3 regions of the Mesorhizobium sp. M1403 genome follow, and region 2 is predicted to be linked to each of the others. Evidence: riboswitches for the same ligand, from Rfam matches in the RefSeq annotation. Region 2 holds a riboswitch; each other region holds the start of a gene.
The links. Region 2 has a riboswitch for cobalamin ahead of NKH01_RS00805 (CbtB domain-containing protein). Riboswitches for the same ligand answer to the same signal wherever they lie in the genome.

Region 1 (3,269 bases), on a different contig from region 2:
GAGATGCCAGAGTATTATCATCCAGAAATCTATCGGGCTTTGGATGACTGGGATAAGGGTGAGGTTTCAGGAAAGCTGAAGAAAGAATGCGATGCCATCATCGCAGAGATGGGTGATCAGGAAGCCGTGCGCATGGCCTCCTATGTTCGCGTCACATATGACGACGGAGAAGATGAGTGGAACTTCTTGGATGAAGAAACCGCTACGACTTTCTTCGGATTGGAAGCTGCGACCTTTGACGTTCCCCAGTGTAGTTTCGCCGAAGTGGAGGAAGAAGGTTACTACCGAGCGCGATACGCCAACCTTGATCGCGTCGCGGTGATGGAGGTTCCAAGCGACCGTTATCACAGATTGACCGCGCCCGAGGAAGCTTAGAACCATCCACGAAGGGCGCATGTTACACCTCGACCTTGCGTGGGGCGTTTTCAGTACGAGATGACGTTAAGCGTAGGTAGTGGCAGGTAAGAGTGCTCGACCAGAAGCTCAACTGCCTCCTCAATATCGCTGCCGATGTGCCGCAGGACACGTCCACGGGAGCGTGGATAGGCGTGAAGTTCCTGCACTCCACGGTCCGCTCTCCCATCGCCGGTGTGTGCCCGACGCCATCTTGTGGACGAGCTTGGCCGCCTGCACCCGGTTGTATTCCGGCTTGCGGTCCGCCTGGGCGGTCCGCCGCGATGGCTATCTCCATGTCAATCGGCGCCGAACTTTGACTGCCCGCTGCTTTTGATGAATTTGGCGAGGTCCCGCGCATAATCACTCTTGGTCTTCTCCTTGAGGCCCTGTGTCGCGAACTTGTGGTCCAGCAGGGCAAACAGGTCCAAGTCTCCTTCCGCCTGTGGCGCTGGCTTGCCCTCACGCCCTCGGCTTCCCAATTGGGGACCGCTTCTGCGCGCTGCACCGTGGCGATTGCCCGCCCAAGACGCATCACAAGATCGAACGCCAAACCGTGCGCGTGCACGACGATTTGCCGCTCAGGCCTCATTTGGACAGGACTTGAGCTGGCCCGGTGGTTTAAGGCGGGTTACCTTGAGCCGGTGGGCTGCGAACAAGCAGTTCGAGACATTGGCCTCGATCACTTCGCAACACGCCGCTGCGCCTGGCCTCGGGTGCTCCCCTCGAAATCGTTGTGTCGTATCACCGAGGGCATCACGGCCAACAGCTTCCACATGGGCAACAGCCTCGCCATTGAGCCGAATATGGTCGCGAGCAGATCACCAACGAAGCGGTCGGAACCTCGGAGCCGAAGTTCGACGCCGAGGTGGTTCGCATGATGCGCTAAGCAGCACCACGGCGCTTGCCGGTATGTTTGCTGCCGGCAGCCGACGAACTCCTATCCTCCTGGACAAGGGCGCCGTGCGTCATTGCTTTGATTTACCGGCCGCTCAAGGCTTCCACAGTTTTCGCTTTCGAGGCGACCTTTGGAACATGCCAACGGAAATTTAACATAACGACATAAACATTTCTTTATGCGGCGTTGACAAAGAAGCGAACTGCTGTAATTGTCTCCCGCGTCGTGGTTCTCCGTACGGCGCTGCCGCAGCGGAGCTAAGAGGGAAGCCGGTGCGATGCCGGCGCTGCCCCCGCAACTGTTAGCGGCGAGCCAACCCCACTCATGTCACTGAGGCGAATAGCCTTGGGAAGACGGGTAGAGGCTATGACCCCGCGAGCCAGGAGACCTGCCACGGCGAATTACGTCCACGGGCGGGATGTCTCGGTGGCCGCTGCAGCCTGGCGTTCGTGCCGGCCTGCTAGCGCCTTCCTTGTGACCGACGCCCCAACCATCGGGGTCTGGCATGACTGTCTTTCAGCAAATTCCTGTAGCAACGCTCGGCGTGCCCCGCTTCGGTCGTCGGCGAGAACTGAAATTCGCGCTTGAAAGCTACTGGTCCGGAAAATCGTCCGCTGCCGACCTTCTCACGACCGCGAAGGCGCTCCGTGCCGCTAGCTGGGAGGAGCAGCACGATCGCGGCGTGTCGAAAATCCCGTCGAACGACTTCTCGCTCTACGACCATGTGCTCGACACCGCAGCCATGGTCGGCGCCGTTCCATCCCGTTACGGCTGGAATAGCGGCGAGGTTCCACTTGACATCTACTTCGCAATGGCGCGGGGCAACCAGGGTCAGACGGAGGATTGTCGACACGCTGGTCACCAGCAGGCGGCTCATCGGTCTGATGTAACCGCGATGGAAATGACCAAGTGGTTTGACACCAACTATCACTACATTGTGCCGGAACTCAACGATGATCAGACGTTCGCCCTCTCGTCGACGAAACCGGTCGATTACTTCATCGAGGCTAAAGCTCTCGGCGTTCACACACGCCCAGTCATCCTTGGACCGATCACCTTCCTCAAGCTGGCGAAATCGCCTGCCGAAGGATTCGATCCCATCGCGCTCCTGCCGCGGCTGCTGCCCGTCTACGAGCAACTCCTGCAGAGGCTGAAGCTGTCTGGAGCCGACTGGGTGCAGATCGATGAGCCAGCGCTTGTCCTCGATCTGAACCCGAACGAACGAGCTGCGTTCGAATTCGCCTATGGCCAGCTGTCGAAAGCCGCGCCCGAGCTGAAGATCATGCTGGCTACCTATTTCGGGCCGCTGGGAGACAATCTCGAAACCGCGGTTTCTCTGCCCCTGGCCGGGCTGCATATTGATCTCGTGCGCGCTCCCGAACAGCTGGAAACGGTGGGTCGGCTCGCACCGAAGGATCTGGTGCTCTCGCTTGGCTTGATCGATGGCCGCAACGTCTGGCGTGCGAACCTGCCCGCCATTCTCGACCGCATCAAACCGATCGTCGCCGGCTGGCCCTTGGACCGCGTCGAGATCGCGCCTTCTTGCTCGATGCTGCATGTGCCGATCGACCTCCGCATGGAGACGGAACTCGACGCGGACATCAGGTCGTGGCTCGCCTTCGCGGCCCAGAAGACCGACGAGTTGGTGTTGCTTGCCCGGGCCCTGTCCCAAGGCAGGGATGCGGTGGCAGGCGCGTTGAAAGCGTCTGCCGAGGCTGCCGCCATTCGCGTGACATCCACGAAGATCCATGACCCGCTGGTTGAGGGGCGGATCGCCAGCATTGACGACAGCATGAAGCGACGAGAGAGCGCTTTTGCCGAGCGCTCCAGAGTCCAGGCCGGCACGCTCGGGCTGCCGCCGTTCCCGACGACGACCATCGGGTCCTTCCCGCAGACGCCGCAGGTACGCAGGGCGCGGGCCGCTCATGCGAACGGCCAGCTGAGCCATGTCGACTACGAGACCTTCCTGAAGAAGGAG
Region 2 (3,269 bases):
GAGGCCGCGCCGCTCGTCACCGGCGCGTTGCTGCTTTGCGGTGCCTTCTTCACCATCGCGCTCGATGCGCTGGGCTCGACCGCGTTCATGCGCTCGGTGCGCTCGTATGAGCGGGCGCAGATGGCGGCGGTCTACCGCACCTATCTCGACTTTTCCGACCTGACGCCGCCGCTGGTCTATTCGGTGGTGCTGGCGTTCTGCGGCCTGGGCGCGGTTTTCGCGACGCTCGGCCTGCTGGCGGCGGTCTGCGGCTTCGTCACCTGGCGCTATCTGCCCAAATCGCTTTGATGTTCAAGCGCCGCATGCCGCTCGAGCACCCAGTTGTGGAAGCGGTGCAAGTCATATTCCTCGGGCATCAGCACGCCGGCCTTGTGGCGCATCGAGCGCAGGCCCTTCTGGTTGACCTCGCAGATATCAGCATCTTCCTCCAGCACCTGGGTGCCGAAGGCGACGATGTTGTCGATATCCGCTGCCGGATCGGCGAGCGCTTCGGGCGAAAAAAGCCATTCGGCGGTGAGTTCGGTCTGCTCCGGCCCAAGCGGCACCAGCCGCACGGTCCTGACATAGTCGACATGGCCGACGACGAACATCGACGGCAAGTTGGTGGCATAGGTCTGCCCGGCAGCACGCTCGGCCGGCGTCAGGCTCGAAAAGACCGAGCCGTGGACGCGCCCGTCGCGCGACCAGGTTTCGGCCCCGGCCCGCAAGCCGCCGGCAAATTCCGGCGCGTCATTGTCGGCGTGGCGCGCCCATTCGGGGTCGTCGTGCCGGCCCATCAGGCCGCGGCCATAGATCGGCACCAGCCGCGACAGGTCCTTGTGGACGCCAGGGCAGTGCAGGCACTCGTTGAAGTTCTCCCAAAATATCTTCCAGTTGCAGTTCATAACCTTGCGCAGCACATGGCCGCTCAGCAGCGTTTCCAGCGGCCAGTTGGCGAGGTTGCCGGATGCCGGATCGAAGGATGTTTCAGCCGAACCGGCAGCGTCTTGCGCGAGGTTGACGAAAACGAAACCGCGCCACACCGAAAGCGCGACGCGGTAGAGCGGATGATCGGCCTTGTCGAAACCGTCCGGCAGCGATTTCGACGGCACGCGCACCAGATCGCCGCGCAGCGAATAGGACCAGGCGTGGTAGGGGCAGGTGATGAGCCGCGCCTTCAGCCGTCCTTCGCTCTGCTGGCAAAGCTGCGAGCCGCGATGCCGGCAGGTGTTGTGAAAGGCGCGCAATTCGCCGGTCTCGTCGCGCAGCACGACGACCTCCTGCGTGCCTATGCGAAACGTCCTGAAAGCCAGCGGATGGGCAAGGTCGGCCTCGCGGCAGACCAGCAGCCAATTGCGATACCAGATGGCCTCGAGATCGCGCTGATAGCCTGCGATGTCCCAATAGGCCGATGACGGCAGCGTCGGCTCGGCCCGCGTCAGGCCGTTATAGGGACCGCGCTCATTCGGGCTGGGTTGCATGCCGGCTTCCTCCCCATCCGCCAGCCGACACCCGGCTGTGAGAATTGTCAATTGCGGCGCCGGCCGGCGAGCTTGGCGAGGCGGCGCATTCGCCACACGATCCGGCGGAATTTGGTTTGCCGGGCGCGGCGATTCTGCCTATAGTCGCTGATGTCGTCGGTTCCGTTTGGAACCAAGAGGGAATGCGGTGCGGGCGAAATTCTTGCCCAATGCCGTGGCTGCCCCCGCAACTGTGTGCGGTAGTCCTCTCCATATGCCACTGAAGATGTTCTTCGGGAAGGTGGGGAAGGGCGCTGATCCGCGAGCCAGGAGACCTGCCGGCGACAGGAAACTGATTTCTATGCCCTCGGGTGGAGGGCGAAAGGACAAGACATGAATACCGCTTCCGTCTCGCTCGGCGCTTCCGTCTCCTCGCAGTCGCGTTTCATGCAGCTGGCGCTTGCTGCATTCCTCGGCATTTTCGTCATGGGCTTTGTCGGCTTCTCGCACATCGATGCGGTCCACAATGCCGCCCACGACTATCGCCACTCGATGGGCTTTCCCTGCCACTGACAAGGGACTGACATCATGACATTTTTTCGCAACGTCGTGTTCATCGCGGCGATCGCAGGGCTCGTGGCCGGCGTCGCTCTCGCCTGCATGCAGGCCTATGCCACGGTGCCACTGATCCTGAAGGCGGAAGTCTACGAACAGGCCGGCGGCGGCCATGACCATGCCGCCGCACCTGCGGCACCGGCCGCCACGGGCACGATGGCTATGAGCAGCGCCGCGCCGGCACCGGCTGAAGCAATGGCTCCGGCTGAGGACGAAGGCTGGGCGCCGGCCGACGGTTTCGAACGCTTTGCCTTCAGCGTCGTTGCCAATATCGTCACCGGCATCGGCTTCGCACTGATCCTGGTTGCGGTTTCGGAATTCGCCGGCGGCATCGGCAATTGGCGCCAGGGGCTGTTCTGGGGGCTTGCCGGCTTTGCCGTGTTCACGCTGGCGCCCGGCCTCGGCCTGCCGCCGGAACTGCCAGCGATGCCGGCGGCCGACCTTGTCCAACGCCAGATCTGGTGGTGGGCAACGGTGGTGGCGACCGCGGCCGGTCTCGGCCTGCTTGCGTTCCGCAGATCGCTGCCGCTGGCGGTCCTTGCGGTGGCGTTGATCGTGGCGCCGCATATTGTCGGCGCGCCGCAGCCCGACAGCTTCGAGACGACAATCCCGGAAGGCCTGCATCATCAGTTCGTGGTGGCGGTGACGCTGACCAATCTGGTGTTCTGGCTGGTGCTCGGCGCAGTCGTCGGCGTGGTGCGCGGCCGCTTCACCGGCACGGCGACCAGCCTGCGCGACAGCTTTGCCTGACCGCGCTGCCGGGGCGCTGACCCTGATCATCGGCGGTGCGCGCTCCGGCAAGAGCGCGCATGCCGAGAGGCTGGTGAGTGCCTGTCCGGCGCCGTGGAGCTATATCGCGACGGCGCAAGCCTATGACGAGGAGATGCGCGAACGGATCGCGCTGCACCGCTCGCGCCGCAGAGCCGGTTGGACGACCATAGAGGCGCCGCTCGACCTTGCCGGCGCGATCGAGGCGCTGCCTGACGGCCAGCCGGTGCTGATCGATTGCCTGACGCTGTGGCTGACCAACCATATGCTGGCCGAACATGATGTCGAGGCCGAATGCCGAAGGCTGGCAGATGTGCTGTCGCGGCCGCGTGGACCCTGGTTCGTGGTGTCCAACGAGGTCGGCCAGGGCATCGTGCCGGAGAATGCGCTGGCAAGACGGTTTCGCGACGCGGCCGGCCGGTTGAACCAGGACGTTGCCGCCGTCGC
Region 3 (3,269 bases), on a different contig from region 2:
GATGCGGACCGGCATGCCGAGACGGGTGAGCCAGAGGGCAAGCGTCAGCCCGGTTGGTCCGGCGCCGGCGATCAGGACTTTCGTTTGTGACGGGCTCATCTGGATTCTCCTGCCGCGATGCGAACCTTTTCGTGTTCGCGCAGCCGGTTAATGCCGGCGGTTACGACAACGTCGCCTTCGGCCAGGCCGCCGCTGACGACGACGCGCTCGGTCTCGTAGCGGTCAATGACGACGGGCTTCAGCTCGACGGCCGACGAAGCGCCCACGACCCACACGGCCGGCTTGCCGTCCTTGTCGAACAGCGCACTTCCCGGCAACACCACGACAGGCGCGCTGGATTCGTTGACACGGCCCGCGACGCTGCTGCCGAAGCGCATTTCATCCGGGGCGTTGCCCAGCGAAACCTTCACCTGGAAGGTACGGGTGACGGCATCGGCCACAGGCGACACCTCGCGGATGACGCCGGGTGTCGAGATCGCCGGGTTGCTCAGCAGCGAGACCATGATCTCCGGCGGATGCCCGGCGCTGCGGACATTCGAGAAAGCTGCCTCGGCGATCGAGAAGACGGCGTCGCGGGCTTGCGGATCGGCGATGCGCACGACCATCTGCCCGACGGTGACGAGCTGGCCTTCCTCGGCGCCGGTCGCCGTCACCACACCGTCGAAATCCGCATGCAGTTCGGTATAGGCGAGCTGGTCCTTGGCCATCTCCAGGCCGATCCTTGCCGAGTCCAGCTTGGCCTGCGCGGAGCGAAGGTTCTTCAACGTCGCATCGTAGCTGGCGCGCGTCGTGAAACCTTTGGCGAGCAGCGCTCCGAGGCGGGCTTCGGCGGCACGCGCCTCGACCAGAACGGCTTGCGCGGCCGCGACATCGGCCTCGGCGCTGCGTAAGCGGTTGCGGTAATCCTGGTCTTCGATGCGGGCGAGCACCTCGTCCTTCCTGACCGTCTGGCCGATCGCGGCCATGCGCTGCACCAGCTTACCGGACAAGCGGAAGCCGAGATCGCTTTCGCGTTGCGGGCGGACCTCGCCGATGGCGAGGCGGCTATCCGCCTGCGGCGCCGGCTTCACCTTCACGGCCTTGACCAGCTTCGGTCCCGGCACATCCGGCCTTGCGCTCGCGGCCTCGCCCTTGGCGGCGTACCAGGTGACGGCGGCGGCGCAGGCGAGCGCCGCGAACGATACGCCAACGAGGCCACGTTTCAACCTGCTGTTGGATGCGGCAGTCATGTTGTCTCCTTCCGTGTGGCGGCCGGCGCCGGAACGGGCGCAATAGACGGCAATGATCCTTGGCTGGAGACGGCGCCGGGCGCCTTCGCGAAAACGTGGGGTCAATAGGCCCGTTCACCAGCACGCTTTCATTCGGCTTTTCGAGCGCTGAAATCTCGATCGGATTCTGAAAATTTTCCGATGTTTTGGCGACCGACCTCGTCCGTGCTGGTCCATTGAAAGGTCTTCGAATTGGGCATCCAGGGAAAAACCGGAACACAGGTCTGCCGGTGTTGACAGCAGAGGCATGATGGTGCCTGCGAGCCCAATCAAAAGCCATTGCGACGCGGTCGGCGAGATCTACGGTAGAAAGGTGATGGTCCCCGAGTCGCGAGGCAAGGGGTGAAAAGGGAACACGGTGAGATCCTTCGGATCGAGGCCGTGGCTGCCCCCGCAACTGTAAGCGGTTAGCAAAATCCGAAGTGCCACTGGCCGGCAAGGCTGGGAAGGCAGGATGGCGCAAAGACCCGCGAGCCAGGAGACCTGCCATCAGCATGAGTTGACCGGACGGGGTGTGCCGGGAGGAGACGTGGACATCGGTCTTGTCGGCCGGTCCGTCCAGCTTCCTTCCGTCGCCATTGAGAAAGTGACGGTAAGTTGGACGCCTCCCAGCCTCTTCTTGAAGCGTGTGAACTGAGCGCGACGACGAATGGCCGGTGCCTGGTCAGCGCGGTGAGCCTTTCGATAGCGCCGGGCGACCGCCTCGCCATCATCGGCCCCAACGGCGCCGGCAAGACGACGCTGCTGCGCATGCTATGCGGTACGCTGCGGCCAAGCGCGGGAGATGTGAGATTTTCCGGACGCCGGCTGGAGAGGTTTTCGGCCGCCGAGCGGGCACTGCACATGGCGGTCGTTGGCCAGACCGACCAGCCTGATCCGCGGCTTGCCGTGATCGACTACGTCGAGCTTGGGCGCGTCCCGCATGCCGGCTTGCGTCGGAGGAGCGAGCAACGCGACATCGTCATTGAAGCACTTCGCAGAACCGGCCTGCTGCCGCTGCTCGGCCGCACGATCGGCTCGCTATCCGGTGGCGAGCGGCAACGCGCCCAGCTGGCGCGCGCCATCGCCCAGGAGCCCAAAATCCTGTTCCTCGATGAACCGACCAATCATCTCGATCCGCGCGCCCGCAGCGACCTTCTCGAACTCGTATCGCAGTTTGGCATGACCGTCGTGGCGGTGCTTCATGATCTGTCGCTTGTCACGCCATTTGCCACCAGGGTCGCGGTGATGAACGAGGCCCGCCTGCAGGCACTTGCCAGTCCGTGCGAGGCGCTGACCAAGAAGTTGATCCGCGAGATTTTTGGCGTTGACGTGCTTTGGCTGCGCCATCCCACCGAAGACCGCGAACTCACGGTCTTCGACGTTCCGAACCGCGCCTCTTCACATCCCGATTGACCAAGGAGCAATATCCGTGAAACGCCTCGTACTGTCTTTTGCCTCCCTCCTGCTTGCCGAGACCGCCTTCGCTTTCCCGGTAACCGTTGATAGCTGCGGCACGCCGCTGACGTTCGACGCCGCGCCGAAGCGCGCCGTCATCCAAGATCTGAACATGGCGGAGATGGCCTTCGCGCTGGGGCTGCAACCATCGATCGTCGGCCTGACCGGCATCACCGGATGGTATAAGGTCGGTCCGGAATTCAAGGCCGAGCAGGGCGCGATCCCGGAACTCGCGCCGAAATACCCGACCCTCGAAAACCTCGTCGCCGTCGAGCCCGATTTCTTCTTCGCCGGCTGGTATTACGGCATGAAGCCTGGCGGCGAGGTGACGCCCGATACGCTGGCCCCGCACGGTATCAAGACGCTGGTGCTGACGGAAAGTTGCGTCCATCTCGACCAGAACCGCCCCGCCGCCTCGATGGACCTGCTCTATGGTGATGTCGAAAAGCTGGGCAAGATTTTTGGCAAGGAGGCGGAGGCGGGAAAGCTTGTTTCGAACTGGAAGGCGCAGCTCGCCGATATCACGGCAAAGATCGGCGACCGCACGGGAACGCGTGTGTTTCT

Region 1: linked by a shared signal. The riboswitch ahead of metE (5-methyltetrahydropteroyltriglutamate--homocysteine S-methyltransferase) and the one ahead of NKH01_RS00805 (CbtB domain-containing protein) in region 2 are both predicted to bind cobalamin.
Region 3: linked by a shared signal. The riboswitch ahead of NKH01_RS14910 (ABC transporter ATP-binding protein) and the one ahead of NKH01_RS00805 (CbtB domain-containing protein) in region 2 are both predicted to bind cobalamin.

The regions. Positions count from the first base shown of each region.
Region 1 is NZ_JAMYKY010000020.1:99,260-102,528, forward strand. Features, by position in the region: gene NKH01_RS26105 (helix-turn-helix transcriptional regulator) at 1-375, shown strand, start outside; gene NKH01_RS26110 (hypothetical protein) at 693-824, opposite strand; cobalamin riboswitch at 1,501-1,701, shown strand; gene metE (5-methyltetrahydropteroyltriglutamate--homocysteine S-methyltransferase) at 1,797-3,269, shown strand, end outside.
Region 2 is NZ_JAMYKY010000001.1:150,791-154,059, forward strand. Features, by position in the region: gene NKH01_RS00795 (MFS transporter) at 1-288, shown strand, start outside; gene NKH01_RS00800 (aromatic ring-hydroxylating oxygenase subunit alpha) at 267-1,460, opposite strand; cobalamin riboswitch at 1,601-1,796, shown strand; gene NKH01_RS00805 (CbtB domain-containing protein) at 1,833-2,012, shown strand; gene NKH01_RS00810 (CbtA family protein) at 2,028-2,804, shown strand; gene cobU (bifunctional adenosylcobinamide kinase/adenosylcobinamide-phosphate guanylyltransferase) at 2,797-3,269, shown strand, end outside.
Region 3 is NZ_JAMYKY010000007.1:138,598-141,866, forward strand. Features, by position in the region: gene NKH01_RS14900 (FAD-dependent monooxygenase) at 1-99, opposite strand, end outside; gene NKH01_RS14905 (efflux RND transporter periplasmic adaptor subunit) at 96-1,229, opposite strand; cobalamin riboswitch at 1,569-1,773, shown strand; gene NKH01_RS14910 (ABC transporter ATP-binding protein) at 1,866-2,663, shown strand; gene NKH01_RS14915 (GNAT family N-acetyltransferase) at 2,680-3,269, shown strand, end outside.